DNA from 2 places in the Holdemanella hominis genome. Region 2 is predicted to be linked to the other one. Evidence: a T-box and tRNA genes for the amino acid it is inferred to sense, from the RefSeq annotation. Region 2 holds a T-box; the other holds one or more tRNA genes.
What was found. The T-box of region 2 lies ahead of thrS (threonine--tRNA ligase). A T-box ahead of a tRNA ligase gene usually reads a tRNA of that ligase, here a tRNA-Thr.
Positions count from the first base shown of each region.

Region 1: it has a tRNA-Thr gene. The T-box ahead of thrS (threonine--tRNA ligase) is inferred to sense a tRNA for this amino acid. The anticodon was not compared.

Region 1 covers NZ_JACRWH010000039.1:3,044-19,700, forward strand. The annotation lists gene uvrA (excinuclease ABC subunit UvrA) at 1-45, shown strand, start outside; gene hprK (HPr(Ser) kinase/phosphatase) at 23-985, shown strand; gene lgt (prolipoprotein diacylglyceryl transferase) at 963-2,420, shown strand; gene trxB (thioredoxin-disulfide reductase) at 2,396-3,310, shown strand; gene H8911_RS08800 (PocR ligand-binding domain-containing protein) at 3,453-3,944, shown strand; gene H8911_RS08805 (polysaccharide deacetylase family protein) at 3,989-5,362, opposite strand; gene H8911_RS08810 (cyclic-di-AMP receptor) at 5,563-5,886, shown strand; gene purD (phosphoribosylamine--glycine ligase) at 6,010-7,242, shown strand; gene H8911_RS08820 (formate--tetrahydrofolate ligase) at 7,244-8,914, shown strand; gene H8911_RS08825 (DUF6591 domain-containing protein) at 9,002-9,412, opposite strand; gene H8911_RS08830 (hypothetical protein) at 9,619-9,783, opposite strand; gene H8911_RS08835 (hypothetical protein) at 10,122-11,096, shown strand; gene H8911_RS08840 (hypothetical protein) at 11,399-11,659, shown strand; gene H8911_RS08845 (LytR/AlgR family response regulator transcription factor) at 11,987-12,697, shown strand; gene H8911_RS08850 (hypothetical protein) at 12,886-13,875, shown strand; gene pepT (peptidase T) at 13,975-15,219, shown strand; tRNA gene H8911_RS08860 (tRNA-Leu) at 15,277-15,362, shown strand; tRNA gene H8911_RS08865 (tRNA-Thr) at 15,373-15,448, shown strand; gene H8911_RS08870 (hypothetical protein) at 15,544-15,693, shown strand; gene tnpA (IS200/IS605 family transposase) at 15,786-16,187, shown strand; partial or broken gene H8911_RS08880 (RNA-guided endonuclease TnpB family protein) at 16,211-16,657, shown strand, end outside.
Region 2 covers NZ_JACRWH010000044.1:1,973-17,524, reverse strand. The annotation lists gene thrS (threonine--tRNA ligase) at 99-1,847, opposite strand; T-box leader at 1,888-2,091, opposite strand; gene H8911_RS09360 (NifB/NifX family molybdenum-iron cluster-binding protein) at 2,141-2,515, opposite strand; RNA gene ssrA (transfer-messenger RNA) at 2,602-2,992, opposite strand; gene smpB (SsrA-binding protein SmpB) at 3,014-3,472, opposite strand; gene H8911_RS09345 (CapA family protein) at 3,469-4,647, opposite strand; tRNA gene H8911_RS09340 (tRNA-Ala) at 4,712-4,787, shown strand; gene phoU (phosphate signaling complex protein PhoU) at 4,830-5,483, opposite strand; gene pstB (phosphate ABC transporter ATP-binding protein PstB) at 5,483-6,235, opposite strand; gene pstA (phosphate ABC transporter permease PstA) at 6,247-7,125, opposite strand; gene pstC (phosphate ABC transporter permease subunit PstC) at 7,128-8,021, opposite strand; gene H8911_RS09315 (phosphate ABC transporter substrate-binding protein) at 8,085-8,960, opposite strand; gene serC (3-phosphoserine/phosphohydroxythreonine transaminase) at 9,180-10,265, shown strand; gene H8911_RS09305 (3-phosphoglycerate dehydrogenase family protein) at 10,258-11,406, shown strand; gene H8911_RS09300 (histidinol-phosphatase HisJ family protein) at 11,416-12,192, shown strand; gene H8911_RS09295 (DMT family transporter) at 12,231-13,151, opposite strand; gene H8911_RS09290 (ABC-F family ATP-binding cassette domain-containing protein) at 13,165-14,907, opposite strand; gene iadA (beta-aspartyl-peptidase) at 14,954-15,552, shown strand, end outside.

The DNA of each region.
Region 1 (16,657 bases), on a different contig from region 2:
ATGCTAGAAAAAGGAGGAGACCATGGCAAAAGTAATTGTTCGTGATTTAGCTAAAAAATTCATGTGGACTATTGTAACTGGGGATTCAGACTCATTAAATCGTCCATTAACTTTGGCAGATACAAACCGCCCTGGATTAGAATTAGCCGGATATTTTCCAGACACACAAACAAAACGTCTTGTCGTACTTGGAGATAAAGAAATAGGATATATCGAAGAGCAGATGGATGAAATTTCTCAGCGTCGTTCTTATGAATTTTTGACAGGAGATAGTACACCATGTATTGTGGTTGCACATGGGCATGAGTGCCCTCCTGTTTTAAAAGAGATAGCACAACGTAAAAATTTTCCTGTGTTTAAAACAGAATATCAAACATCACACGCAATCGTTAGTATCACAAACTATTTGGATGAATGTCTTGCAGAATCTGTAGTCATTCATGGAGAGTTAGTGCGTGTATTTGGTGTTGGTGTATTGATTACCGGTCGAAGTGGTATGGGAAAAAGCGAAATTGCCTTGGAACTTATCAAACGAGGCCATCAATTAGTCGGTGATGATCGTATTGATTGTTACAAAATACACGATGATTTGGTAGGAAGAACGACACCTATGTTAGAAGGGTTCATGGAACTAAGAGGTGTTGGAATTATTAATGTTTCTCGCATGTATGGAGTAGGAGCTGTTGCCCATGAAACACAAATTGAATTTCAAATCGATTTAGAGCCATTTAATGATTCTTATGAATATGATCGAGTTGGAATTGAAGAAAAAGAATACAATGAGATTTTAGGAATCAAAATTTTAAAGATGACTATTCCGGTTTCTCAAGGACGACCAATGTCATCTGTTATTGAAACGGCTGTGACAAACTTCTTATTGTTGAAAGATGGCTTAGATTCAGCTAAAGAATTTGAAGAGCGAGTACTATCGCAAATATCCGAGAATAAGAAGGAGGAATTCGATGCATCTGTTTCCGAACACTAGAATTTTTGTTTCTTTTGGATCTTTAGAAATTGCTTGGTATGCCGTTTTAATTTTAACAGGCGCATTATGTGCTTATTTACTATGTCAAAGAACAATGAAAAAATGGGGATATGCACCTGAAGTTCTAGATGATTATGTAGTTCCTATGTTGTTTATTGGAATTTTGGGAGCTCGAGCATGGTATGTTATTTTTGAATGGAATTATTATTCTTCACACCTAAATGAAATTGTAGCCATTTGGAACGGTGGTTTGGCCATACATGGAGGCTTGATTGCAGGAACTATTTTTAGTTTATTCTTCTTTAAGAAACGCCACATTTCATTTCTTAGAATGTTTGATTTGATTATGCCAACTGTGTTATTGGCACAAGCCTTTGGGCGTTGGGGAAACTTTATGAATCAAGAAGCCTATGGTGGGATTGTATCTGAGAGTTTCTTTGCGCATTATCCAGTGTTTATTAAAAATCAAATGTTTATTGATGGAGCCTATCGTATGCCTACTTTCTTATTTGAAAGTGTATGTAATCTATTAGGATTCTTGTTTATCACACTTATTTTCCGTAAGCATTGGTATAAAAGACGCGGCGACTGCGGATTTATGTATATGGTATGGTATGGAATTACACGTTTTGTGGTTGAAGGAATGCGAACCGATTCTTTAATGGTATTTGGCCTTCGTACAGCTCAACTTGTATCTTTAGCTTTAATGGTTGTTGGTTGTCTTGGCTTAATGGGCGTATTTCATAAAGCTTTTCACTGGAAAAATAAACCGATTGTTTTGTTTGACTTGGATGGAACGCTGATTGATTCACAACAATTAGTTTTTGAAACATTTAGAAGAGTTTTTAAAGAATTAAAACCCGATTATGAATTATCAAATGAAGAACTATATTCATTCTTTGGACCAACGCTAGAAGTAACTTTTTCAAAGTATTTCCCAGAAGATCAGTTAGAAAGTATTATTGATCGTTATCAAGTAATCAATAAATCTTTGCATAAAAATCTGTTAAAGGAAGTGCCTCATGCTAAAGAAATGTTAGAGGGGTTAAAAGAACAAAATATACAGTGTGCGGTAGTATCAAATAAGCGTATTGAAGTGGTGAAAAGAGGACTAAAACAAGCTGGTTTAGATGGCTATTTCAAGGTTGTATTGGGAAAAGAAAATTTGCCCGAACCTAAGCCAAGTGCATCTGGCTTGATTGAAGCATGCAACTTATTACATACTAGTCATGACGATTGTATTTATGTTGGTGATAATGTTGCGGATATTGTAGCCGCAAAAAATATGGCTGCCTATTCTGTAGGGTTTAGTGTAGATGAAAAACAACGTGAAGCTTTAGAAAAAGCACATCCATGTAAGGTCATCGATGATTTAATGCAGTTAGTATCATTATGTAAGGAGGATCGCATATGGAGCGACAATACGATTTGGTAATAGTTGGTGCCGGCCCTGCTGGTTTAAGCGCAGCATTATATGGTTCAAGGGCAGGACTTAAAACTTTGATATTAGAAAATGGAGCGCCAGGTGGAAAATTGATTAAGACAAATAAAATCAGTAATTATCCAGGTATAAAAGATATTGAAGGTACACAGTTGGCAATGGATATGTTTGAACAAGCAACATCTTTTCAAGCTGAATATGCGTATGGTGAAGTCAATAAAATCGATGAAAATAAAAATGTATATTTAAACGATGGGAATGTTGTGAAAGGGAAAGCTGTCATTCTTGCGACAGGAACAAAGGAACGTTTATTGAATATTCCTGGGGAAAATGAAAATCTAGGACATGGTGTTTCTTTCTGTGCAGTTTGTGACGGTGCATTTTTTAGAGATAAAGAGGTTGTAGTGATTGGTGGAGGAAACTCGGCATTAGAAGAATCGATTTATCTTGCTGGGCTTGCGCGCAGTGTTACTATTGTGATTCGAAGAGACGTATTTAGAGCTGAAGAACATATTCAAAAACAAATTGAAGAGAACGCAAAGATTCATGTCATTAAGAAGCATATTCCTGTTCAAATTTTAAGTTCGGAAGGAAAAGTATCCGGTATTGAACTTGAAAATGTGGATACTCATGAAAAACAAGTTATAGAATGTTCAGGTATCTTCCCTTATGTTGGACAAGATCCAAATACGGATTGCGTACAAGATTTAGGTATATTAAATGAGCGTGGCTATGTTCTAGTCGATGATGATCGTCAAACAAAAATTCCAGGAATTTATGCAGCAGGCGATGTCATTGATAAAAATTTAAGACAGGTTATTACGGCATGTAATGATGGTGCCATTGCAGCACAGCATGCATTTCATAAAATAAAAGGAATTTAATAGTTCAAGAAACCAGATGGAAACATCTGGTTTTAATTTACAAAAAAGCGGCCAAAGTGATTGAAACGGCTTACAATACGCTTGAAATCAGTCACTGAAAGTGATTTAATTAAGATAAGAAAAGGATTTGAGGTGCTATATTATGTTGCCTGAAGAAGCTATCCAAAAGGTGATGGATGCGTATTACCATATTACTGGATTAAGATGCTATTTCGTGCAAGACGAGACAGAAATTAGCAGTGCAAAGGAAAAGAATTTCTTTTGTAAATGTTTAAAAACAAGTTCATCTGCATTACGTCAATGTGATGAATGTACATTTGAAAATTATACAGGAGCTTTAAAATCAAATAAACCGCAAAAGTATGCATGTCATGCTGGACTTATCAAATGGAGTGTTCCCGTATCGTTTGCAGACGTAAAAGGTGTAATTATATCAGAAGGTGTTATTACAAAGCAGCAAGGCTTAGAAGCAGAGGATTGGGTCAATCATTTGGCAGAAACATATAATGTTTCTAGATCTATACTTTTACATAACTACACAAAAGTTGTTGTGATGAATGAAGATCAGGTTGAAGAAAGTATTGAATTGATGCAAGATCTATTAAAGTACTACAAAGCAGTAATCGAGGGTTAATTCCTTCGATTTTTTTGTATAAAAAAAGCCAGCAAATTGCTGACTTAGTTATTGACTCCATGATGGAATATCGGTGTATCATCACTGATCGCTTTAAATACATAACCACGATTTTTATAGTTTTCAATGATGGCTGGCAAAGCTTCAACTGTAGAAGTTTTAGGACTTGAGTCGTGGAACAACAACATAATTTGATCGTAGTTACAATTCGTTGAGTTATCGACGATTGTTTGAGCAGGTACGCTGTTTGAAGCGGCATCCCCACTTGAGCAGTTCCAGTCAAAATATTCATAACCTCTTTCATGTACCATACTATCAAGTTTTGACATAATACCCTGAGAGTAGTTGGCAGAAACCATATTGCTTGAACCACCAGGGAAACGAATATATTTTGGAGCTTTTCCTGTGATTTGTTTAACCATATCACTTATTTGTTGTAAATCATTAAAATATGCTTCTGTAGATGAATAGACAGTCGCATAATCATGCGTATATGTATGAAGTGCAATTGTATTTCCTTGTTTTTCTGCTTTTCGAATGGAATCATTATATTTTTGATTGTTTCCAGTCACAAAGAATGCAGCTTTCGCATCATATTTCTTTAGTATCTTTAATACTTTATCTGTATTTTCACTTGGACCATCATCAAATGTTAGATAAACGACTTTTGCAGGTTCCTCAACAACGACACTAATCTTTTTCTTAGCCTTATTGCCAGAACGATCCGTTGCCGTAACCGTTAATTTATAAGTGCCTTCTTTTTTTGTCTTTACTTTTGAAGAATCGATTTTGATCTTTGGATTTAAATCTAAGTTATTCGTTACTTCAATATAAGATTTATAGTTCGGTTTTGAATCTGTATAGACATGAATTGGATCTGTACTAATAACAGGTTTTTCAATATCTTTTTTTAACGTAAGTGTCGTATCTTTCATTGTGCAATTTCCATATGCATCTTTAGCTATGATCGTCACTGTTTGTTTTTCATCTTTAGTCACTTTATTTTTAAAAGATAAGGTAACCTTTGAATCATCTTCAACACTTTCTACAAAAGAATTGGGCTTCACATCTTCTTTTAAATCGGTGGTGTACGTTTTAACTTTTAGCTTTGGCGCTTTCGTATCTTTTACTGAGACTGTACACGTTTTTTTATAGTCTTTTATTTGATAAGTAACTGTATAATTACCTACTCTTTTAGTATCGATATCACTTGAAACTTGAACACTAGAATCCGAATGATAGAAGACTTGTTGAATGTTTGTCTTTGGATCATACTCATGATTGATCTCTACTTCTGGATTTGTAGAATATAATAATATAGGATTTTTAAAAGCATAACCCATCAAAAATATCATGCATATAAATAAAAAAGCAATCAAGCCATTTCCGAAAGTATCTTTCCTTTTTTTATTTGTCATAGTTGACCCTCGAAAGATATGGTCCAGTCTTTTTTTGTGCACAAAAAATTAAATTCCCTAAACATAATTAACCCCTTTTAAACTCTATATCTATTATACATGAAATAAGAGAAATTGTTCTAAAGATTATGGTTCTTTTTTCTTGTTGTAGTTGCGCATAAATTCTTATATAATAACCTTAGAAAGGTGGGGGAAGCACTATGAAACTTATCCTAGCAATTTTATCAAATGACGATAGTCCAGTGGCAAGTAATGCACTAAATAAAAATGGTTTTTCTGTTACTAAATTAGCAACGACTGGTGGATTCCTTCGCGCAGGCAATACAACGTTGATCATTGGTTGTGAAGACGAAAAAGTAGAAGCAGCTATAGATATCATCAAGGAATATTCAAGTAAGCGAACGGAAATTGTACCTAGTACAGCTAGTTATGACATTGGCCGTTATGCAAGTTTTCCTGTGGAAGTTACTGTTGGTGGAGCCACAATTTTCGTGCTAGATGTAGCACAATTCTTAAAGGTTTAGAAAACAAAGGGGGTAGAATATAATGTTCTACCTTTTTTCTGTTAAAAAAATTGTGAATAAAGACCCATTAGGGGCTTTTTTCTGTTATGATTGAATGGTAAAGAAAAAGGAGATTAAAACGCAATGAAAATACTAGTTATCGGTAAGGGCGGACGTGAACACGCACTTGCGTATGCATGCAAACGCTCAGTTTTGTGTGATGAGTTGATTTGTGCTCCAGGTAATCCTGGAATGGAAAAAATTGGAGAATGTGTCAATGTGAAAGACAATGATGTAGAAGGTCTTGTCGCTTTGGCAAAAGAAAGAAATGTAGATTTAACCATCGTAGGTCCTGAGGCAACTTTAGCTCTAGGTGTTGTAGATGCGTTTAAAAAAGAAGGCCTAAAGATTTTTGGGCCAGACAAAAAAGCAACTCAGGTTGAATCAAGTAAGGATTTTGCCAAGAAAATTATGGCAAAATACAATATTCCAACAGCTGCATATAAAACATTCTATGATTTAGAATCTGCATGGACTTATGTACAAGAACAGGGAGCTCCTATTGTTATTAAGGAAGATGGCTTAAAAGCTGGAAAAGGTGTTACAGTAGCTTCTACGTTAGAACAGGCTAAGGAAGCCTTAGACATTGCCTTTGCAATTGAAAATAATTCGGTTGTGATTGAAGAATGTTTATTTGGATTTGAATTTTCTTTGATCTGTCTAGTACACAATGAAACAGTTGTACCTTTAGAAGTAGCCCAAGATCACAAGTGTGTATTTGATGGAGATAAAGGCCCAAATACAGGTGGTATGGGATCTTATAGTCCGGTTAAGAAGATTACTTCTGAAATTATCGATGAAGCTATGAATGAAATTATGAAACCAATGGCAAGTGCTATGGTTAAAGAAGGTGTTCCATTCACTGGATTCTTATATGGTGGATTGATGTTGACAGAAAAAGGTATCAAAACAATTGAATTTAATGCACGTTTTGGAGATCCAGAAGCCGAAGTTATTTTGCCTCGTTTAGAAAGTGATTTTGTCCAAGCTATTTTAGATTTAATGGATAATAAACCAGTTGAACTAAAATGGACAGATAAAGTCAGTCACGGTGTTGTTTTAGCAAGTACAAACTATCCTGCAAGCTCTACAAAAGGATCTTTGATTACAGGTGTAGACGATGTAGATGGATTGGTTTTCCACATGGGAACAAAAATGACAGATGAAGGATTGGTCACAGATGGAGGCCGTGTTTTAATGGTCGTTACTCTAGAAGATGACTTACAGACTGCATTTGATCATACATATAAAGAATTAGAAAAGATTCAATGTAAAGATTTATTTCACAGAAATGATATTGGAAAGAAGGATATGTAAAATGGCTAAAACAGATTTAGAAATTGCACAAGAATGTGTCATGGAACCAATTGAAAAGGTTGCCGCAAAAATTGGAATTCCTGCAGATAGCTTGGAACATTATGGAAAATATAAAGCTAAATTGTCTTTTGATTATTTAAAATCCATTGAAAATAATCCTCATGGAAAATTAGTATTAGTTACAGCCATTAATCCTACTAAGGCTGGAGAAGGAAAGAGTACGACAACTGTTGGTTTAGGTGATGCTTTAAATCGTTTAGGTAAGAAAACGATGATGGCTTTACGTGAACCAAGTTTAGGTCCAGTATTTGGATTAAAAGGTGGAGCTACAGGTGGTGGCTATGCCCAAGTTGTACCAATGGAAGATATCAACCTTCACTTTACTGGAGATATGCATGCGATTACAACAGCTAATAACTTAGTTAGTGCATGTTTAGATAATGTGATTCATCAGGGAAATGAATTGAATATTGATCCTGAAAAAGTAACTTTCAAACGTTGTTTAGATATGAATGATCGTACTTTGCGTAATATTACCATTGGTTGTGGTGCAAAAGCCAATGGAGTTGAACGTAAAGACGGATTTAATATTACTGTCGCAAGTGAAATCATGGCAGCTTTATGTTTGGCAGATGATTTAATGGATTTAAAGAAAAGATTTGGAAAAATGCTTGTGGCATATACTTATGATGATAAGCCTGTATATGTACATGATTTGGGTATAGAAGGCGCATTGGCTATGGTTATGAAAGATGCTGTATTGCCTAACGTTGTTCAAACACTTGAACATAATCCAGTATTGATTCATGGTGGTCCATTTGCGAATATTGCGCATGGATGTAACTCTGTCATTGCCACAAAAGCATGTCTAGAACTTGCAGATTATACAGTTACAGAAGCTGGATTTGGTGCGGATTTAGGCGCTGAAAAATTCTTGGATATCAAGTGTCGATTGGCTAATCTTAAACCAAATGTGGTTGTAATCGTTGCGACAATTCGTGCCTTAAAACAACATGGTGGAATTGCCTTAGAAGATTTAAAAGAAGAAAATGTAGAGGCTATGCTTGTAGGATGTGAAAACTTAGCAAAACATATTGATACCGTACAACAATTTGGTTTACCATACATTGTTGCGATTAATGAATTTGCGACAGATACACCGGCTGAAGTAGCTGCATTAGAAAAATGGTGCGAAGAAAACAACCACCCAATGTCATTATCTCAAGTATGGGCAAAAGGTGGAGAAGGTGCTATTGATTTAGCCAACAAAGTAGTTGCGTTATGTGATCAAGAAAATAACTATGCTCCTTTATATGATTTAGATAAGTCAATTGAAGAAAAAGTAGAAACCATTGCCAAGAAAGTATATGGTGCAGATGGTGTTGATTTTACAGAAGAAGCACAAGCACAAATTGCGAAGTTCAATGAATTAGGATGGGATAAATTACCAATTTGTATGGCCAAAACACAAATGTCATTATCAGATGATGGTAAAGTAATGGGTCGTCCTACAGGATTTAGAATTACAGTTCGTGAATTACGCCCAAGTTTAGGTGCAGGCTTCATTGTTGCTCTAACAGGTAAAGTATTAACAATGCCAGGTCTTCCAAAACATCCAAGTGCATTAGACATGGATGTGGATGAAGATGGTAAGATCGTAGGATTATTCTAATGTCAAAGGCTGGATGAAAAATTCCAGTCTTTTTTTCTTTGTATTAAAAAAGCTCAGACAACTAAATGTTGTTTGAGCAATTTAAATTTATTGTCTTCGAATGTCTAAATCAAGGATTTTATTTGTTGCATCATAGTGTATATTGACTAATATATTATCGTTGTTAACTCCTAAAAAAGATTTTTCTGGAGAATTTGGATCCATGGAATCAAAACCTTTCTCCTTTATTTTCTTTATGTAGTCAAAATATTCATTTTCTTCTACTTCATAATAATGAATGGCATATTTATTCTTTTTGTTGAAAACCGTTCGTGAAATAGAATCTGTTTTTGGCAATAATGAGTTTAATTCACTTACTGGAGAAGACAGATTTTTCTTTTCTTCTTTAGCATCTTCTTGGATCAAACGATTGTATTCTTTTTCTTTTGCTTCTTTTACTGTCATAGAATCATAATTTGGATTATTGGCTAAGTCTTTTTCGTTACCATTTTCATCCATGACTGTAGATGCATCTGTGAAGCCACCATTTTTCTTATTATAGAAAACCTCATCTGAATCATTGAATCCCTCAAATTCTTCAGTTAATAGTTATTTACATCCATAGCTAGTAAAGCATAATATTTAGCTTTTTTTGCCTGAACGGCCCCTGAATCTTGATCACTATCATAATATTTTCCATTCACTTCTTTTGTTCCATGTATATATTATCCATTTGGCAAACGAATAATTGTATCTGAATCACTATATGAAGAGAATGAATCATAAGCTACATTATCCTTTAGAATATACTCCTTAATATTATTTGTGTTTGTGATGGTAGGTGTAGAAGAGCATCCAGTCATTAAAAGTAGACTGTTGATTTTTGACACTACCTCCTTGAATGAAAGGACATAAAAATGAATAAGAGGATAGTTTTTAAATTACAATGTCTTTTTCTAATGTTAAACTTCATATTTGATTAGTTGAATGTCTTCTAGTTTTTCAACACCTAATCTATTGTATTTTTCTGAGAATAAACGTATAATCAATGTCTTTTATTAACGTGTTATTCAAAAAAATGACCTTTTGTTCATCAAGAATAAAATTTTTATAAAATGACTATATAATATATAATATAAATAATCCATACATTAAGACTGTGGATAAAAGATGTGTGCAAGGATGTGTGCAAGACATGAGGAAAATATCAAGAAATAAGAAAAATAAAATGACAATTATATTAATAATAGTAGTGATAGGTATTGTATTTTCTTTGTTTGTATTATATTTGATAAATGGAATAAAAAATCAAGTACCGGAAGATTTTTGGAATGTAACAGCACAGGCTTTGGATTATAAGGATTATCAAGAAGGAAAATGGAAAATATCCGTAGAGGAAAATGTAAAAGATCATCCTAGAATATTTATTCAAAATATAGAAGAAAATGCCACCGTTTCTTATGGTTTTCAAGAAGATGGAATCACATACATCTATGATCTGCAGACAATCGAAGATGATCAAACCATTAATAATGAAAAACTAACGATTCAATCGACGGATACAGAGTATAAGAAGTATTCTATGGATTATATGAATGCTATCTATCATGGACCTTTATATTTTGACACAATCACAGCTTCAGGAGATATAACAATTCAAAATGACGGTTCAGTTCTATTTGACGATACACCATTTTTAAAAGAAATGATGGAAAGAGAAAGAACTTTGATTCAAGAATTTGAAGAGAAGTTTGATTTAGATTATTCAAAGACGGATTTTGTAAATCTTCCTGAATTGTTCAAAGATGTACAGTTTGATGAAAATACAAACTACAATGAATCATTAGATGCAATACAGTATTTCAGTAATGCAGATATCAATGCCAAAGGATATCAAATTCAAACCTTTTTAGAATTAGATAAAAACGGGAATACAGGTATCCTTGGTACATATGTGGCTGAGCAAAAAATGTATGGATCGCAAGTGAATGTCACCCTTCAACCTAGAAGTATTGAGAATTGTTATGATTTGATTCCAGTTTATGATTATGATGCGGAATATACGGCATATATATCTGAAAACATGATTTATCTTTATCCAATCGATATTACAGATGAATCCTTGAATCAGGAAATGCAAAGCAACTGTCCAAATAGTGTAAACCAACTTAGTTCAGATACAAAACCAATAGAGATGTGGTAGAAAATAAAAAAAAGAGAGGGGTTCAATATGATTAAAATAGAATATATTATGACAAAAAATATGGTAGAGAATGTATTAAAAAAAATGTTTCACTCTATACTAATAAAATATTATTAATTTTCATTTTAATATTTACTCCCATCACCATTTTTTGTTGTGGATTCTTTTGTGGAACCTTACGTATCGAAGATATTCTTCTTGCCTTATTTATAGTTATATCAAGCTTATTAATTTGTTCTCAAATTGTTTGTATCATTATAACAAAGAAAAGGGTAAAAAATACCTTTGAAAGAGTACGAATAATGTATGGAGATACAGATGAATTTCCAGAAGCAATTGTTTTTGAAGAAGACGAATGGCTAGTTGAGGGAGAAAAAAGAAGTTTAAATTTTAAATATGAAGATATGGTAAAATACTTTTTTCTTGATAATCAATTATGCATCGTCACAAAAGGAAATTGTCTAGTTAATTTTCCTATAGATCCAAATTCAGAACAAGCAAAACAAATAGAAAAGCTTTTAGTTCAGAAAGGTAACGCAAAAAAAATCAGGTGGTTTTTATAAAAATTTTTAACTTTTAAAATAAAGAATCACTTTGGTACATAGAATTTATAATTTATATGTTAAGAAGTCAGAGGATATTAAAAGGAATATCCTCTGACTTCTTCAAATATAACACGTATAATTAATATAAAAGAGTTTTAACCTTCCGAATATATAGTTTCTTTTGCTTTCTCATAGGGATTAAGAGATTTAACAAATATTAAAATTAAACATTTTCATGAATAATTCCGGTTAAATATGTTTAATATTATTTTTTCAGTTATATTTTTGTTGTTCTTTGAAGCAACTTTCTGCACGTTCATTCATACAGATTAGGGGGAAAGGGTTATGTTGAATGTATTGATTATTGATGATGATTTAAAAGATTCTAAAGATCTTGAAAAGTTATGCATCCATTATTTTAATAAACGCAATATCGATTACAAGATCAGTATTGAATTAAAGTTAAATGAGAATCTGGATACCCTTTCTAATGTAGACATATTATTTTTGGATGTAGAAATCGGAAATAATAATGGAATTGAATTTTCTAAAAAACTTAGAAAAGTTTATCCGGAATTAATGATCATCATTACTTCTAAATATTCACAGTATTTGATTGATGGGTATTCTATCGATGCCAAACGATATTTCTTGAAACCAATTGATGAAAATATATTTAATGAAGAAATGGAGAATGTACTAGGTGCGACATTTCAAAAATATATGGGGTTCTATGATTCTAAAATTGCACCATATAAAATTCACTATGATAAGATTCTCTATGTTGAATTTTTAAATCGTGCAACTGTACTTCACTTTTTAAATGGAGTACAAATAAAAACAAGTTACCCTTTGAAATATTGGATTGAAAAATTAACAGAATATGGCTTTGCGCAACCTTACAAGTGTTATGTGGTAAATCTTAAATATATTTCTGGTATTAGTAAAGATGAAAGAGATCTTTTCTTATCGAACAATGAGAAAATTCCTTTGTCAAAATTTTATAAAAAGGCCTTTATTGACAATTATTATAGATCTTTATTTAAATCATTATGATGTTAATATCAGTATCTTTAAATTTATTGTTTTTAACACTTTTTATCAGGTCTTTTAGTGAATTCAAAAACAATAAATTTGTCTTGCCGGCATATATTATAGTCGTTTTAATTCAGTGGTATTTAAATCAAAATGGAATGACATTTTATGGTCGATGGATTATTCTACTTTTGAATCTATGTTACATTATGTTTATGTATAAAGGTAAAATACCTAAAAAATTGATTTACTTTATTTTTGCTTATTTTATTTTTGCGATTTCAGAATTAGTGTCGGTTCTGCTTTTAGAAATTTTTAATGTTGTTAGTGCACCAATAGATGTACATTCATCTACATATTTAATTGTGATTTTAACAACACAGATTATTTCGTATACAATAGGATTTACATTGTCAAAGTTCTATCATGATAAGAATACAATTAAGTTTACATACATTGTGTTGATTCCGATTGTTTTCCTTTTAGGGATTGCCTTATGCTACAAAGATTATCGTGAAATCCTACAGAAGAATCAAATATTCTTGAATGTTTTCTTCTTTTTAACAATTCTAATCTTCATTTCATTTTTAATTCAATATGGCTTTATTCACAATTTACAGATTAAAGAAGAACTGAAATTAGAAAAGATGGAGAATGAATTTAATGCTATAAAATTTGATATGATGGATAGAAACTATAAATCAAATTTTAATTTTATGCATTCATTGCTTCATGAAATCACGACATTAAAAAACAGGATCGAAAAATCTGGGGATCAGGCAGAATATGCACAAAGTATAGATACAATAGAAAAAATTGTATTGGAAAATTTTAATCAGATTTATTCCAATAATATCGCAATGTCTGTAGTTATAAATGAATACAAAAGTAAATTAGAAAATAAACACATAAAACTTTCAATGAATCTTCCAACAGATATTTTTTCAAGTATAAAATATGACGAACAAATTAATTTGTATCTATGTTTATTTGATATTATCTTTGAAAAAATTAAAGAAAATAGTGTTCTTAGTATCCAAGGATGTTCAACTAAACTACAAGATGTGATTAAAGTTGTTTTTGAGTCACAAGAACAATGCGATGAGTTTGGTAAACTATTCAAAGAATTTTCATATATTCAAATTTATTCATTTGAAGAAAATGGATATTTCAATGGACTTATTATGTATAAGAAATAAAAAAGTATGGACTTTAAATGGTGCCTACATCCTCGTAGGTACTTTTTTCTTTTATTTCTATTCGGAAAAGAATAAAATATACAAAAAAGGAGAATTCGTATGACAGAATTTTATGAACAAGTAAAAGAGAGATTGATGCGCTACGTAAGAATCAATACAGAATCCAATCCACATAGTACAAGTGTTCCTACTACATCTTGTCAGCATGATTTAGCTAGTGTTATCTATGAAGAGCTTCAAAAAATTGGGGCTACTAATGTATATTATGATAAAGATACATGTGTAGTATATGGATCTCTTGAGGCCAATGTGAAATCGGGAAGAGCTATTGGTTTTGTGACACATATGGATACAGCTCCGGATGCGAGTGGTAAAGATGTGAAGCCTTGGGTACTAGAAAATTATGATGGAAATGACATTGTTTTAAACAAAGAAAAAGATATTGTGATGTCACCATCTGTATTTCCAAATCTGAAACAATATATTGGGCAGGATTTGATTTTAACGGATGGTACAACACTACTTGGAGGGGATGACAAGGCAAGTATTGCAGCTGTCATGACGTTGTTGGAGTATTTAGTGAAACATCCAGAAGTCAAACATAATTTTATTTCTGTCGCATTTACGCCAGATGAAGAAGTGAGTGGACTTGCTAAAGATTTAGATTTAGAACGCTTTAAATCACCAATCGCATATACACTAGATGGAGATCATTTGGGTTATTATATGGATGAAACATTTAATGCGAGTCTTTCAACGATTGAGATTCATGGTATTTCAGTACATACAGCTACCGCAAAGGGTATTATGAAAAATGCGGTGGATATTGGAAATGCATTCTTAAATAAATTACCGGCATTAGAAAAACCACAATATACCCAAGGAAGAGAAGGCTTTTATCATGTGGTGAGTTTTAATGGGGATTGTGAATATGCCAAGATTGAAATCAACGTTCGTGATCATGATAGCTTGCAGTTTGATATACGTAATAACACATTAAAAATGATTGTGGATATGTTAAATAAAGAGTATGGAAAAGGTACCGTAAATATTACACAAAGAATTCAATATCGTAATTTAAAAGAAGCGATTGATCAAGTACCATTTATGATTCCATATTTGAAACAAGCCATTGAAAGTGTAGGATTAACACCTCAAACAGAACCATTTAGAGGAGGAACCGATGGCTCAGCCTTATCTCATAGAGGACTTCCTTGTCCTAACTTATCAGCGGGATATGAGAATGCGCATGGACGTTTTGAATATGTTCCCATTCAGTCAATGGAAAAGAATGTGGAAATCTTATTGAATCTAATTGATATATATGCGAAATGTGACTGTTAAAAAGGTCACATTTTTTTGTTGCGTACTGTTTGAATTTTTAGTATAATACACTCAGTCGCAGAGATGGTGAAATGGCAGACACGCTGTCTTCAGGCGGCAGTGCGAGAGATCGCGTGAGGGTTCAAATCCCTTTCTCTGCACCACATAAATCATGCCGACTTAGCTCAATTGGTAGAGCAACTGACTTGTAATCAGTAGGTTGTGGGTTCAATTCCTATAGTCGGCACCACTTAAACAATATACAGCCTTGATGGCTGTTTTTTATTTTTCTTCTTATTGTATAATGAATATAAAGAAATATGCATATCAAGGAGAAACAATAATATGAAAGAAGTATTTGAAGTGGGTCTTGATATCATTAAAAAGATTCATGAAACACAATTTGAAAAATTAGAACAAACTGGTCATTTAATGGTCCAGGCATTTATAATGCAATCTAAGAACACTCGTGAATTTAGTCATGAGATGAATTAGATGTGCAGATGTTAAATAAATAAATTAAAAATAAATCATAAATATAGTGCTTTAAATACATACATATGTTATTATATAGATGAGGGAAAAACATGGAAGTTGTTAAAGGAAGAGGCTATGTCTATTCCATACAGTATCATATTGTATGGTGCGTAAAGTATCGTCGTGATGTCTTGAATGGACAGGTCGCAACAAAATTAAAAGAGCTGCTGACTCAGATTTCAAAGGATAATGGTTTTCAAATCTTGGAAATGAATATGGATGAGGATCATATCCATATGCTGATCAATTGTACGCCGCAGCATTACATTCCAAATATTATAAAAGCTATGAAGGGTGTATCGGCCAGACTCTTGATGAAAGAGTTTGGGGATGATCTAAGATCCAAGTTATGGGGTGGACATCTATGGAATCCTTCTTATTTTGTAGCTACAGTTTCTGAAAATACAGAAGAACAGATTATAGAGTATATAAGAAGTCAAAAAAGAAAATAGCGAATCAATAAGGAGAAATCATCATGGAAAAGGCATTCAAGTATCGTATGTATCCAAATAGAGAACAAAGAATATTGCTGGCCAAGACTTTTGGCTACACTCGTTTTGTATATAATCATTACCTGGAAAAACGTAGGGATGCCTATGAAAAAGATGGAATCATATTGAGTTATTCGGCATGTGCTAAAGATCTAGTTTCGTTAAAGAAAGAATATGAATGGCTTAAGGAAGTGGATTCTGTGGCTCTACAGTCAAGTGTAAAGAATCTGGATACGGCCTATATCAATTTCTTTCGAAAAAAGGCTGAATATCCTAGATTCAAATCGAAGAAGACACATCGTTATTCGTATACAACGAAATATACGAATGGAAATATTGAACTCTATGAAAATAAGGTCAAGCTTCCTAAGATTGGTCTTGTAAAGATAAAGAAAACACGAGCACCTAAAGGAAGACTACTGAGTGCAACG
Region 2 (15,552 bases):
TAACGCCCGTTTATAATAACACGGATAAAAACTTATTGCAAGTATTTTTTTAAAAAAAGATAAAAAAATTTAGAGGCCAATTTTTGACCTCTAAACTCTTACTTTCCAAACAATGTTTTGTTGTCTACTTCAGCTTTAAATTTAGCTAAAGCTTCATCTAAAGATAATGTAACACTTTCCTTTTTACCACTCTGACGAATTGTAACTGTATTATTTTCTTGCTCTCCATCACCAACTACGATTTGGTAAGTAACCTTTTGTAGCTGCGCTTCACGGACACGGTAACCCAATTTTTCATTACGAGAATCTACTGTTGCACGCATTCCTAATGCCGTTAATGCATCACATACTTTATTTGCGTATTCAACATGTTTTTCGTGGTGTACTGGAATTACAACAAATTGACGTGGAGCTAGCCATAATGGGAAGTGTCCACCAAAGTGTTCGATCAAGATACCAATGAAACGTTCAACTGATCCATAAACTACACGGTGTAACATAATTGGAGTTTTCTTTGTTCCATCTGCATCTACATATTTACATTCGAATCTTTCAGGCAAGTTCATATCCAACTGGACAGTACCACATTGCCATACACGTCCTAAGCTATCTTTGATATGGATATCCAATTTAGGTCCATAGAATGCGCCATCTCCAGGATTTACTTTATATTCTTTACCTGCATGAACACAAGCTTGTGCCAATGCTTTTTCTGAAGCATCCCAAATTTCTTCAGATCCAATATATCCACTTTCTGGACGTGTTGATAATTCAATTTCATATGGTAAACCAAATACAGAATAAATACGATCTACCAATTGTAATACTTTTTTAACTTCTTCTTCCAATTGATCAGGAGTTACAAATAAGTGCGCATCATCTTGTGTGAATGTACGCACACGGAACAATCCATTCAATGCACCACTTGCTTCGTGACGGTGTACTTGTCCTAATTCCCCTAAACGCAATGGTAAATCTTTATATGAGTGTAAAGTTGAGTTATATACTAATAATGCACCCGGACAATTCATTGGTTTGATTGCGAATTCACGATCATCAACCATTGAAGTGTACATATTGTCTTTATAATGATCCCAGTGCCCACTCAATTCCCACAATTCTTTTGACATCATAATTGGAGTCTTAATGAATTGGTATCCTTCTTTTGTATGTTCTTGGTACCAGTATTGTTCCAAGATGTTACGTAAAATCATTCCATCTGGCAAGAAGATAGGCATACCTGGCGCAAATTCACTAATTGTGAATAAGCCCATTTCTTTCCCTAATTTCTTGTGGTCACGTTTCTTAGCTTCTTCTAAAGCTTCTAAGTGAGCTTCCAATTCTTCTTTTGTATCGAAACAAATACCATAAACACGTTGAAGCATTTTATTGTTGGCATCACCTTTCCAGTAAGCACCAGAATGTTTCAATAATTTAAAGTTTTTACACTTCTTAACAGTCTCAACGTGAGGTCCACGACATAAGTCCGCAAATTCACCTTGACGATAGATTGTGATATTTCCATCCTCTAATCCATTGATCAAATCCACTTTATAAGGATCATCCTTGAACATTTCTAAAGCATCTTCTTTAGAGATTTCTTCACGAACAATTCTCTTTCCGTCTTTGGCAATTTTCTTCATTTCTTTTTCGATTTTCGCCAAATCCTCTTCTTTTAATTTTACATCCCCTAAATCCATATCGTAGTAGAAACCCTCAGAAATAACAGGTCCTACCCAAAATTTAGCATTTGGATATAAACGCTTAACAGCTTGAGCCATCATATGAGCACATGAGTGGTTCAACATAGATAAATGTTCATTTTCTAATACATTCACTAATTCCATTTTACTTTCCTCCATTTTTCCATATAAAAAGCGACAGCCATCAAAGGACGTCTGTCGCACGCGGTACCACCTTTGTTTATACAATTACTGTATACACCTCAAACCTTTTAACGCAAGAATTACGGCACACTTTTTCAAGGGCAATTCAAAGGGAGTAAATACATACATTCGCAAAGTGTTTTCACCAACCACACTCTCTCTACATTTGAATGGAATGTATTCATATCCTTATCACTATTGTTGCCTAGATTATAGACCGAAATACGAGGTGTGTCAAAAGAAAAACTCAAGAATTAATGGCAATGTCCACCACACGAATGACTTTCGCCAGATTCATGTTTTGTACAAGTCACATCGGTTGTGAATTCTAGTTGCCCACTTAAATATTTTTTAACAGCCTCATCTGCATTTCCGGTTACTCCACCAAAAGAATGAATCCCAAAACCAGCCAATGCAGTTTTAGCCCCTTGACCAATACCACCACAAAGTACAATGTTTACATTTTGTTCTTTTAGAGCATTCGAAACACTAACATGTCCATGTCCTTCGACTGTAATCACTTCACTCTTAATAATTTCATTATGATCGGTTTCATAGATTTTAAATTCTGAGCTATGCCCAAAATGTTGGAACACTTCTCCATCTTTATAACTGACTGCAATTCTCATACTATACCTTCTTTCTTATTTATTATACATCAAAAATACATCACGATAAATTAAAACACCCTTTAAATAAGGGCGTTGATTGTCTTTGGTGGAGATGAGGAGAATCGAACTCCTGTCTAAGCAAAGTCCCACGAGACAGCGTTTACAGCTTTTTCCATCTAGTTATCCAAAAGTTTCGGATGGAATCAAAAATTCTTTTGGGTTAGCTATAGTTGATTCAAGACAAGCAGCTAGCCAATGCTTATTTCTATCTTCTTTTCTTTAACACTCAGTCTGAAATAAGAAAGCGAAATTTCAGAAAGGGGCTGCAAAGCCAAACGTAGGCAATAAAATTAAGCAGCGAAAGCCATGCTTTGGTTCATACCAAATACATTAGCAAGTTTATTTTTAGCAATTAATTTAAGTTGGTTATTACACGTATCCTTCGTGGCTGTGGCTGAATCCAAACATTTACTCATCGAATGCCTGAACATCCCCAAGGAACATCAGTATAATCTATTAATACTGATTTTTCAAGGCCTTTTGAATCTCTCTTTGCGCATCCTTCGCCTTTTGAGACTCACGCTTATCATGAAGATTTTTACCTTTCGCCAAAGAAATTTCTAACTTTGCCAAACCTTTATACAAATAAATTCTCACAGGTACAACCGTATACCCTTTAACACGCGCAGATTGCTCCAATTTTTGAATTTCCTGCTTATGCATTAAGAGCTTGCGATCACGCGTTTCATCATGATTAAATCGGTTTCCAAATTCATAAGGAGAAATATGCATACCTTTAATAAAAGCTTCCCCTTTTTGAAAACTGATATAGCTGTCCTTTAATTGAACTTTTCCTCTTCGAATACTTTTAATTTCTGTTCCCTGAAGCACTAAACCTGCTTCAAAACGATCATACAACTCATATTCATGTCTTGCCTTACGATTTTCGGCTATTGTCTTTTGATTTTGACTCATTCTAAAACCACCTCTACTCCATCACAATCTTGCATTACAGACTGGACAAATTGTTGCACCCACTCTTTTGAAAGATCATAATTCGAAGCTAAATTATGTGTTTGTGCAAGCGAATCATTGTAATCTTCGATTGGGTAAGTCTTCCATGCATTATACCCTACATCAAACCATGTAATCAATGGAATAAATTTAGTATCTGTAAAAGAAGTCTTTTTTGTATCTGGATCATAGTTCAGTGTGAAGCTAGCCATTCCACCAACCATAGTAATATCCATATCCTGGGCACTCGTATAATTTCCTAATGAATAATACACAAGTGTATCTTGCTTCTTTCTTTTAATAACTTTTGCCGGTTCAATAACGTGTGGGTGTGAACCAATCACAACCTCGGCACCTAGTTCATTTAAATAATTTGCCAAATCTTCCTGCTCTTCAGTCGGCTCCATCTGATATTCTTCACCCCAATGCATAGAAACCAATTGGACATCGCTCACTTTACTTAAAGCTTCCATATCTTTTTTCATTTGATCCTTATCAATCAAATCCACAAGCCATAGCTTATCTTCAGGCACACTAAATCCATTCAAGCCATAGGTATATCCAAGAAATCCTACTTTGATTCCATTGATTTCTTTTACTAATGTACGCTTTTTATCCTTTTGAGACGTATGCGAACCCGTCGTAATAACATCTGGATAATTCTTTCGAACCAAATCAATCTGTGTTAATAAACCCTCAGCCCCTCGATCCATAGAGTGATTTGAACTTAAACTCCACCAATCAAAGCCAGCCTTATTGACAGAAGACAGAATTTCTATAGGTCCATTAAAAGTAGGGTATCCACTCAATTCATACTCTTCTCCAATGCATAACGTTTCAAAATTGATATATGCCAAATCTGCATTTTGTGTATATTTATTTGTCATTTCATAATAGGAATCAAAATTGTAATATCCATCTCTTTGGTATGGGTACCAATACATCGCACCATGATACAAGTTGTCACCTACACCTACAAACGTAAATGATTTTTTATTTTCCTGTTTTTTTGTAGAAACATTTTTTACAATCTTTGTTGCTTCTTTCGAATTTGGTGTGGGGTGTGTTAAAATAAAGCCCATTAAGCTGAAATTGAATATACATAATATAATGATCCATGTCCATTTCTTTTTCATAAGTTAATTTTATCAGAAAAAGCTTGCATTTTCCAAAATAATTAGGTAATATTATAAAGCACTTGGGGTGTTAGCTCAGCTGGGAGAGCACCTGCCTTGCACGCAGGGGGTCATCGGTTCGATCCCGATACGCTCCACCAAGTAAAAAATACGCTGTAAGCAAATTTGCTTACAGCTTTTTTTCATTCAATTTCTTCAAAAATACCAGACTTTTGATAAAGAACCCATTTTCCAATATTTACACAATGATCACAAATTCTTTCTAAGTACTTACCGACAAGTAACACATCCACTAGAGTCCCTGTATCATGCTCTTTTCTGGCTAATAAATCAACATAAACCTCTTTAGCCTTTTCATATTGTGCATCCGCTTGATCATCCATTTTAATAACTTGATCTGCTGCTTTTTCGTCTTTCTGAATAAAACCTTCAATCGCAAGTGTAATCATTTCTTTTGCGATGATAAATTGTTGTTGAATACTATCATCCACAACTAAATTTTCCATATTCAAAGCACAAATCAGTTCTGAAACTTCTTTTTCCTGATCCATAATACGTGTTAGATCACGAATTGTATTTGTAGCTACAGTAATACGTCTTAAGTCTTTCGCAACTGGATGTTGAAGAAGAAGAATCTTCATACAAATCTGTTCAGCTTCTCTTCCTTGTTCACTCACTTCTTCATGCATTTGTGAAACATCTTGAACTAAAGTTTTGTTTCCATCTAAAATAGCGTGCTTGCAAAACCACAATCCTTTTAAACAGTCTTGAGACATTTGTGCCATAGTCAGTTCTAACTGTTTTGTTTGTTTTAAAAACTTTGTAGGTAAAACCATTATCCAAACCTCCCTGTAATATAGTCTTCTGTTTTCTTTTCTTTTGGCGCAGAGAACAATGTTTCTGTAGCACTATACTCAATTAAATTTCCCAATAAGAAGAAGGCTGTTTTATCACTAATACGCATAGCTTGCTGCATATTGTGAGTAACAATAACGATTGTATAGTCTTTTTTCAATTCTAAAGTTAACTCTTCAATCTTACTAGTTGAAATTGGATCTAGAGCACTTGTAGGTTCGTCCATCAACAACACTTCCGGCTGCATAGCCAAGGCTCTTGCGATACATAAGCGTTGTTGTTGTCCACCAGACATTCCCAATGCGGATTTATGTAGACGATCCTTCACTTCATCCCAAATGGCAGCTTGTCTTAAACTTCTTTCAACAATTTCATCCAATTCACTTTTCTTTTTGATTCCAAAAATTCTTGGGCCATACGCAATATTATCATAAATACTTTTTGGGAATGGATTGGGTTGTTGAAATACCATTCCAACTCTACGTCTTAATTCAATCGCATCCATATTTTTGTAGATATCCGTTCCATCTAGACAAATATCACCTGTGATTTTAGTACTTTCCACCAAATCATTCATTCGATTCAATGTTTTTAAAAATGTTGATTTACCACATCCACTAGGACCAATGAATGCTGTAATTTCTTTTTCTTTGATATCCAAATTTATATTCTTTAAGGCATGAAAATCACCATAATATAAATTCAGATCATTCACTGTAAATTTATTATTCATACGTAACCTTTCTATTTCTCTAATCCAGCTTGTTTTTTGGAAATGTGTCTTGACCAAACATTGGCTCCAATACTAAATGCCAATACTAAAATCATCAACACAGCACTAGATAAATTAGCCAATGCACGATCTTGTCCATTGGTTTGTAAGTTCCAGATTTGGATGGATAATGTTTCAGCAGGTCTTAACACATTAATTGGCGATGTTGGAGAAGTAAAACTAAAATTATTCCAACGCAAATCACTTCCTGAACCAGTTGTATAAAGTAATACAGCAGCTTCACCAAATCCACGACCAGCCGCCAAGATAACTCCAGTCATAATACGTGATAGGCATGCTGGCAATAATACATGGAATATGGTTTGCCACTTTGTTGCTCCAAGTCCCATACTTCCGTGATAATAGCCTTCAGGCAAACCTTTTATCGCATCTTCTGTAGTTGTTGTAATCAAAGGTAAACTTAGAATTGATATAGACAGGGCACCTGCTAATAAACTTTTTGATAATCCAATGACAACTAAGAAAATCAAATATCCAAATAAACCTACAACAATACTTGGTAAAGAAGACAATGTTTCAATACAAGTTCTTAAAAAGCGTGTTACAAGCCCAGGTTTTGCGTACATCGCCAAATAAATGCCTGCTAATACTCCAATTGGAACCGAAACCAACAAAGAAATAAATACTAAGTAAATCGTATTAAAAACTTGGTTTCCAATGCTGCCAGATCGAGTAAAGCCAAACATTTCTGGTTTAGCCCCTAACAACCCTCCAATAATAACTTTACCGGCAAAGCCTACAAGAAGTAAAAAGAAGAATAAGGCGATACCATAAAAGACGATTGTCATGAATTGATCAATCATTTTTGCTCTTTTAATTCTAGAATCCATCTCTATTCTCCTTTCGGTTTTGAAAACTTATGAATAATAGTAATAAATAATAACGAAATCAAGAACAATAATAAAGCCATTGTCCATAGGGCTGCCTTCATTTCTCCACCTTCCATCGCATTTCCCATTTGAGCTGCAATTTCCGTTGTTAGTGTTTTTGAAGTAGAAAAAATACTCTTAGGCAAAGCTGTTGTTTGCCCAATAACCATCGCAACAGCTAAAGCTTCACCAAACGCTCTTGCAAGTCCTAATACAATTCCTGAAATGACTCCAGGTAATGCAGCAGGAATTACGACACGATATATCGTTTGCCAACGTGTTGAGCCAAGTCCATAAGCAGCCATTCGTGTTTCTTTTGAAACAGCTCGAATCGCATCACTGGCAACACTGGTAATCGATGGGAAAATCATAATTGATAAAACAAGACTTGCCGCAAGCACGGAATGTCCTACCTGCAAATCAAATACTTTCTTTAAGAACGGAATCAAGACCGTTAATCCAACCCATCCATAGACAACACTAGGAATTCCGGCAAAAATTTCTACCATAGGACGATAGAATTTTTCACCAAACTTAGGTGAAATTTCTGTCATAAAAATAGATGATCCTAACGCAAAAGGCGTGGCAATCAATAAGGCCAATCCACAAACACATAGCGATCCAACAATAAAGATCAAGGCTCCTACATGTCCTTTTGAACTGGCATTATCCATTGGTGCCCAATTTGCACTGCCAAGAAACTCTCCTAGAGTATGATGAAATTTAAAAAATGTATCAGAACCTTTATAAACTAGAAAAGCTCCAATTAATAGAGTTACAAATATCACGAGCAGACCACCAATTGTGACAAGAATCTGCCAAAAATATTCTTTACAAAACATGCTTTTACGACTCATCAAATTCCTCCAAACTAAATGAATAACGGACATATATTTCAATGTCCGTTAAAGAACTCGCAATTAGTGATCTGTTTTTTCCATTTTGCTAGAAACACCATAGCCTAATGATTCCATTTTCTTACCGAATTTTTCACCCATGATGTAATCTAAGAATGCTTTTGTAGCTTTATCTGGCTCTCCATTTGTATACATGTGCTCAAATGTCCAAACTTTATAGTCACCACTATATGTGTTTTCTAATGTCGGTTCAACGCCATCAATTGCGACTGTATCTACATCGTCATTGTCTACTAAGTAAGATAATGCCACATAACCGATTGCACCTCTTGTATCTGTTACATTTTGTAACAATACACCAGAATCATCTGTTTCCATTGAAGCGTTGCTAGCTTCTTCATTTCCATCTAATGCATATTTTTGGAATGTTGCTCTTGTTCCTGATGAAGTTGGACGAGTAACTAAGACAATGTCTTCATCTGGTCCACCAACATCTTTCCAGTTCGTTGTTTTTCCTGTGAAGATATCAATCAATTGTTGTTTGGTTAAATCTTTAACACCAACATCTTTATTTACGATTGGAGCCATTGTTACAACACAAACTTGGTGATCGACTAAATCTTTAGCTTGATCCTTATCTAATTTTTCTTCAGCTGCCACATCGGAGTTTCCTAGTGTAACTGTTTTATCAGCTACCTGTTTTAAACCTTCTCCTGAACCACCAGCATCTACTGTAATAGAAACATCTGGGTTTTCGTTTGAAAACTGTTCGGCTGCAACATCAACCAATGGTTTCAATGCACTTGAGCCTGCGGCTGTAATTGTTCCGCTTAAACTTTCATTTTTTGAATCGCTGTCATCGGATGCAGTATTTGAACTACATCCTACCATAGCTGCAGATAATCCTACGATCATTGCGCCTTTTAAAAACTTATTCATATTTTCCTTGTCCTCTTTTCTTTCGACACACATATCATAATGCATGTTTGTTAAACGAAAAAAATGGTTCTGTTAAGGTTTTGTTAAATGATTTGTTTTAATTTTAAGCACACCTGAATTTAATTTATGAACAAAATTATTGAAATATAATGTAAATAAATGTATAATCGTGAAACATAAAGAAAGGAAAGGTGGAAATGCTTTCACCGAGGTAACAAAATGACACGTGTATATAACTTTAGTGCCGGTCCCGCATGCTTACCAGAATGGGTCTTAACCAAAGCTGCAAGCGAAATGTTAGATGCTCATAATAGTGGAATGAGTGTTATGGAGATGTCCCACCGTTCCAGTGAATTCCAGGATATTATAGATACTTGTAAAGCAAGATTAAAAAGATTGATGAACATTCCTGATGAATATGAAATTTTATTCTTACAAGGAGGTGCTTCTTTACAATTTACTATGATTCCTTTGAATTTAGAAAAACATAACGTAGATTTGATCAATACAGGTCAATGGACAAAGAAAGCTTTAAAAGAACATAAAAAATTAGGAAAAGTAAATGTAGTAGCGTCAAGTGAAGAAGATAACTTTACGTATATTCCTAAAATTAAACAAGAAGATTTAAGTGAAGATTCTGATTATGTATATATTTGTGAGAACAACACAATCTATGGAACTAAATATAAAGAACTTCCTCCACATGAAGGAAAGTTATTAGTTGCAGATTTATCAAGTTGTATTTTAAGTGAAAGAACGGATGTTTCTAAATATGATTTAATTTTTGCCGGTGCTCAAAAGAATATGGGGCCTGCAGGTTTAACTGTGGTTATCATAAAAAAAGACTTGATTGGTTTAGCTGATGAAAAAACACCAAGCATGTTAAACTACAAAACATATGCTGACAATGATTCTATGTTCAATACGCCACCTACTTATTCCATCTATATTTGTGGTTTAGTACTTGAATGGCTAGAAACACAAATAGGTGGATTGGAAAATATGGAAAAGATCAATCGTAAAAAAGCTAAATTATTATATGACTATATTGATGCTTCTAAACTCTATTCAAATCCTGTTGTACCTGAAGATCGTTCTTATACAAATGTTCCTTTTGTGACTAGTGATAAGAATCTAGATACTAAATTTGTTAAAGAAGCAAAAGAAGCAGGAATTGTAAATATTAAAGGTCACAGAACGGTTGGTGGTATGCGTGCAAGTATTTATAATGCCATGCCACTTGAAGGTGTAGAAGCCCTAATTGCATTTATGAAGAAATTTGAAGAGGAGAATTATAATGCCTAAAATAAAGCTCTACAATAATATTGCGCAAATTGGTTTAGATCAGTTTACGCCAGATTATGAAGTAAACGAAAATATGGAAGATGAAGATGCTATTTTAGTTCGTAGTACCAATCTTCATGATATTACATATAATGCCAACCTTAAAGCTATCGCTCGTGCAGGTGCGGGTGTCAACAACATTGATATTGATACTTGTACTAAAAAAGGGATTGCCGTATTCAATACTCCAGGCGCAAATAGTAATGCCGTAAAAGAACTTGTATTTGCGGGTATGTTACTAGCAAGTCGTGATATTTATCATGGTATTGAATGGATCCAAACGCAAAAAGAAAATGAGAACATCACAAAAGATATTGAAAAACAAAAAAAGAAATATGCTGGACACGAATTAACCGGTAAATCACTAGGTGTCATCGGTTGTGGTGCCATTGGTATCCAGGTTGCCAATCTATCCTTACGCTTTGGTATGAAAGTTTATGGATATGATCCATATATGTCTGTCGATGCTGCATGGAACTTATCTCGATATGTAAATCATGTCACAAATATTGATGATTTATATCGTCAATGTGATTTTATTACGATTCATGTGCCTTTAAATGATGGAACTAAAAACTTTATCAATAAAGATAGTTTTGACAAGATGAAAGATGGCGTCAAATTATTAAACTTTGCTCGTGGTGGCCTCGTTGATGAAGATGCTCTATTGGTGGCATTAGATGACAACAAAGTTGAATCTTATGTGACTGATTTTCCAAGTTTAAAAGTTATTCAAAATGATAAAGTCATCGCAATTCCTCACTTAGGTGCTTCAACCGAAGAGAGTGAAGAGAATTGTGCTTTAAAAGCCGCTCAGGAACTGATGAATTATTTAACTTATGGAAATATTTCAAATTCTGTCAATTTACCAAATGCGAAGATGGATATGAATTCACCATTTAGAATCACTTGTATTCATGAAAATAAGCCTAAAATGATTTCTCAAATCACAGATATTTTTAAGGATGCTAATATTGAAAACTTAATGAATAAATCTAAAAAAGATATTGCGTATACAATTATTGATTTAGATTCAGAAGTTGATATTTCTCCAATTGAAAAAATCAATGGTATGATTAGAGTATCTACTTATAAGAAATAGGATGGTACTATGATTGATGCACATACACATTTAGAAAATGGTGATTTAAGCATTGAATATGTTCATAAGTTTATCGATGCTGCCAAAGAAAAAGGGATTACTCATCTTCAAATATTAGATCACACACATAGATTCTTTGAATTTAAAGACTGTTATAAAAGAGTTTGTGAAGTATCTAAATTACAAGAAGAGTGGTTTTTAAAGAAACAAAAAAACTCCATAGATGATTATTTAAAATTAATTGAGGCATTAAAAAAAGAAACTTTTGACATCGCTGTACGTTTTGGCCTTGAAGTATGTTACACGCCTGAAACAGAAAGTCTATTATCCTCCATTCTTAAAAACTACCATTTTGACTTTCTAATTGGCAGTGTACACTCTGTAAATGGTTATCTATATGATATGGATGCCTTTTCTAAAGAATTACTTTGGAACAAAAATGATCCTTCTAATATTTATAAGTCCTACTATGACACTATTGAAAAACTAATCCAATCCAATCTCTTTGATCAAGTGGGTCATCCAGATGTGATCAAATTGTATTCGATTGATCCAGGCTACGATTTACATCCTACCTACCATCATATCGCTCGTCTGGCAAATGAATACAACATTAAAATGGAAGACAACACTAAAGCTCATTATTCATATCATCATCCTGATATTGGCTTAAATGCTGATTTTAGAAATATCCTAAAAGAAAATAATGTAAAAATTGTTACTGCAAGTGATGCTCATTATCCTAACGATGTGGGGCGCTGCTTTGAATTATTTGATCCTAGATAAGCCTAGGATCTTTTTTTAGGCAAAGAAAAAGACAGAACTTAATCTGTCTGTGTTTCTTTATTGACTAAAAATACACTTAAACTTACCAGTAACAATGCAATTAAACTTGATAGTTGGAATGCCTGATTGGATTCATGTAATACAACACTTGATAAAATCACACCGATGATAGGTGTTACGCACATATAGACACCAATCTTACTAACAGGATTTACAGATAATAACAATCCCCAAATCGTATAGGCGATAGCAGATACAAGAGCTAAATGAATCAATACAAGAAGGCCTAGATTAAATCCAAATGTAATGTGTCCTCCCATTAAATAGCCTGTTATAGCTAAGAGAATACCTCCTAGAGAGAATTGATATCCACTTAACAGGACGGCATTTTGATTTTGTGTGAACTTCTTAATAAAGGCAGCCGATATAGATCCACAAAATTGTGACATCAACACAAAGCCTTCACCCACAAAGGAAAAACTGACACTGGCTCCACTGACATTCATAAATAAAATGCCTAAGAATCCAATAAAACAGCCTAATGCTTTTCGTGCTGTAATTTTTTCATAATGAAAAATTAAACTTGCCACTAACAAAGATATAAAGGCACTGGTTCCTGAAATAATGGATCCGTTGACTCCTGATGTATGTGAAAGTCCAATATAATAGAAAAAATACTGTCCAGCCGTTTGAAAAAGAGCTAGAGTGCATATGCCTTGAATATTCTCTTTTTTAGCAACTAATACTTTTTTCTGTAAGAAAGAAGCAAATAATATGACTAAAAATCCAGCTAATGTAAAACGTATGCCTGCAAACATTAAAATACTAGGTACACCTTCAATATTAAATAGCTTATATCCCCATTTAATGAATGGAGCTGCACTTCCCCATAGTGTACAACATAGCACGGCTAGTAAAAATACATGTAATGGCTGTTTAAAAAATTCCCTTTTCTCCATATCCAATTAAAACTTATCCTTCCTTTTTTTCTTCTAATTCCATCCAACGATTAGTTAAAGTTTCAAGTTCTTCTTCTTTCTGCGCTCTCAAATCACTTAATTCTTTTAATTTCGCAAAATCACTTTGACACTCATTCATCTGATAGTCTAAAGCTTCGATTTCACTTTCTAATACTTCCATCTTCTCAGGAAGTTGCTCCAATTCCTTTTTTTCCATATAAGATAATTGAGATCTTTTCTTCTTTTCAATCGGCTTTTGAACAACAACCTTCTTATTCTCATCTTTTGATTTCACTAAATAATCACTATATCCTCCACTGTACTGTTTAAAAGTACCATCTTCTTGATGGACAAACACTTTATCCACAACACGATCCAAAAAATATCGGTCATGGCTTACAGTAATAATGGCTCCTTGGAAATCATCTAAATAATCTTCTAATACGTCTAATGTCAAAATATCCAAATCATTTGTTGGCTCATCCAATAACAGGATATTTGGTTCTTGCATCAAAACTCTTAATAGATATAGTCTTCTTCTTTCTCCACCGGATAGTCTTGATAGCGTGGTATAGTGCATATTTCTTGGAAATAAAAATCTTTCAAGCATTTGCGAAGCACTTAGTGTCATACAATCGTATTCAATGACTTTAGAAACTTCTTCAATATAATCAATGACACGCATATTTAGATCGACACCTTGATCCGCTTGTCTGAAATATCCAATTTTAACTGTGGTTCCATATTCAATGGTTCCATAGGTTGGTTGTTTCACCCCTGCAATAACATCTAACAAAGTAGATTTTCCACATCCATTCTCTCCAATGATACCTATTCGGTCTTGTCGTAATAATACATAGTTAAAATCATGAAATAATGACTTTTCTGGATAATTAAATCCTAAATTCATACATTCAATTGTTTTATTCCCCAATCGTTGCATAGTCGCATTTATTTTTAATGACTCTTCTTGCTGTTTAAAACGTTTCTGACGCAATTCTTCAAACCTTTGAAGTCGACTATTAGATTTTGTACCACGCGCCTGTACGCCCGCTCTAACCCACTCTAATTCCTTTTTATATAAGTTCTTGTGTTTATGGGCTGCTAATTTTTCTTGTTCAATACGCGTTTCCTTATTTTCTAAGTACACTTCATAATTTCCATTATGAATATATAAGTCGCCTTGATCCAATTCAATCATTTTTGTACAAACACGATCTAAAAAATAACGATCGTGTGTGACCATAAATATTGCACTCTTTGATCGAATCAAATAATTTTCCAACCATTCAACCATATCATTATCCAAATGGTTTGTCGGTTCATCCAAAAGCAACAAATCACAACTTGTGCATAGTGCTAAGGCAAGAGCCACTCTTTTTCTTTGTCCACCTGACATATTTGACATGGCGCTTTGATAATCTGTAATACCCAGTTTCGTTAGAATCGATTTTAATTCAAATTCTGCGACGGGGTGCTCATTTTTAGAATTCACAAGTTGAATTTCATCCCAAACACAATCCGTTTTGAATTCTGGATTTTGAGGTAAATAATGAATCTTGATTCCATTTTTTTTAATTATGATTCCTGAATCATAATTTTCAATACCTGCAAGTATCTTTAATAAAGTACTTTTACCTGTACCATTGACTCCAATCAACGCAATTTTATCAGTATCTTCTATTGTGAAACTCGCATCTTTTAAAATGCATTTATCATTTATATTCTTTTTTAAACTTTCTGTTGAAATTAACATAACATCACCTGAGTTTTATTATATAATACTTTTTGAGGTGACACGCATGAAACTTATTAAAAATATTCAAATTTATGCACCTGAAAATTTGGGAGTAAAAGATGTATTAATTTCAGATTCTAAAATCGAAAAAATTGATAATCATATCGAACTTTCTTATCCAATTGAAACAATTGATGGCACAGGATGCATTTTAACGCCAGGTCTAATTGATCGCCATGTTCATATTACTGGTGGTGGTGGAGAAGCCGGATTTATTTCTAGAGCTAGGCCTATAGATGTACAGGAAATATTAGATGCAGGTATCACAACTGTCATTGGATTATTGGGAACAGACGGTTACACAAGAAGCACAAAAGAATTATTTGCGAAAGCTAAAGAACTAACACAAAAAGGTGTACATACGTATATCTTAACGGGCAGCTATGCCTATCCTAGTAATACACTAACAAGTTCAGTGGAAGACGATATTGTGTTTATTGATAGTATTCTAGGGGTTAAGCTTGCATTAAGTGATCATAGATCGAGTCATATTACAGAAGATGAATTAATTCATTTGGCTTCTAGAATTCGTACAGCGAGTCTTATAGCTGGAAAACAAGCAAATTTAACAATTCATATGGGTGATGAAAAACAAGCCTTAGA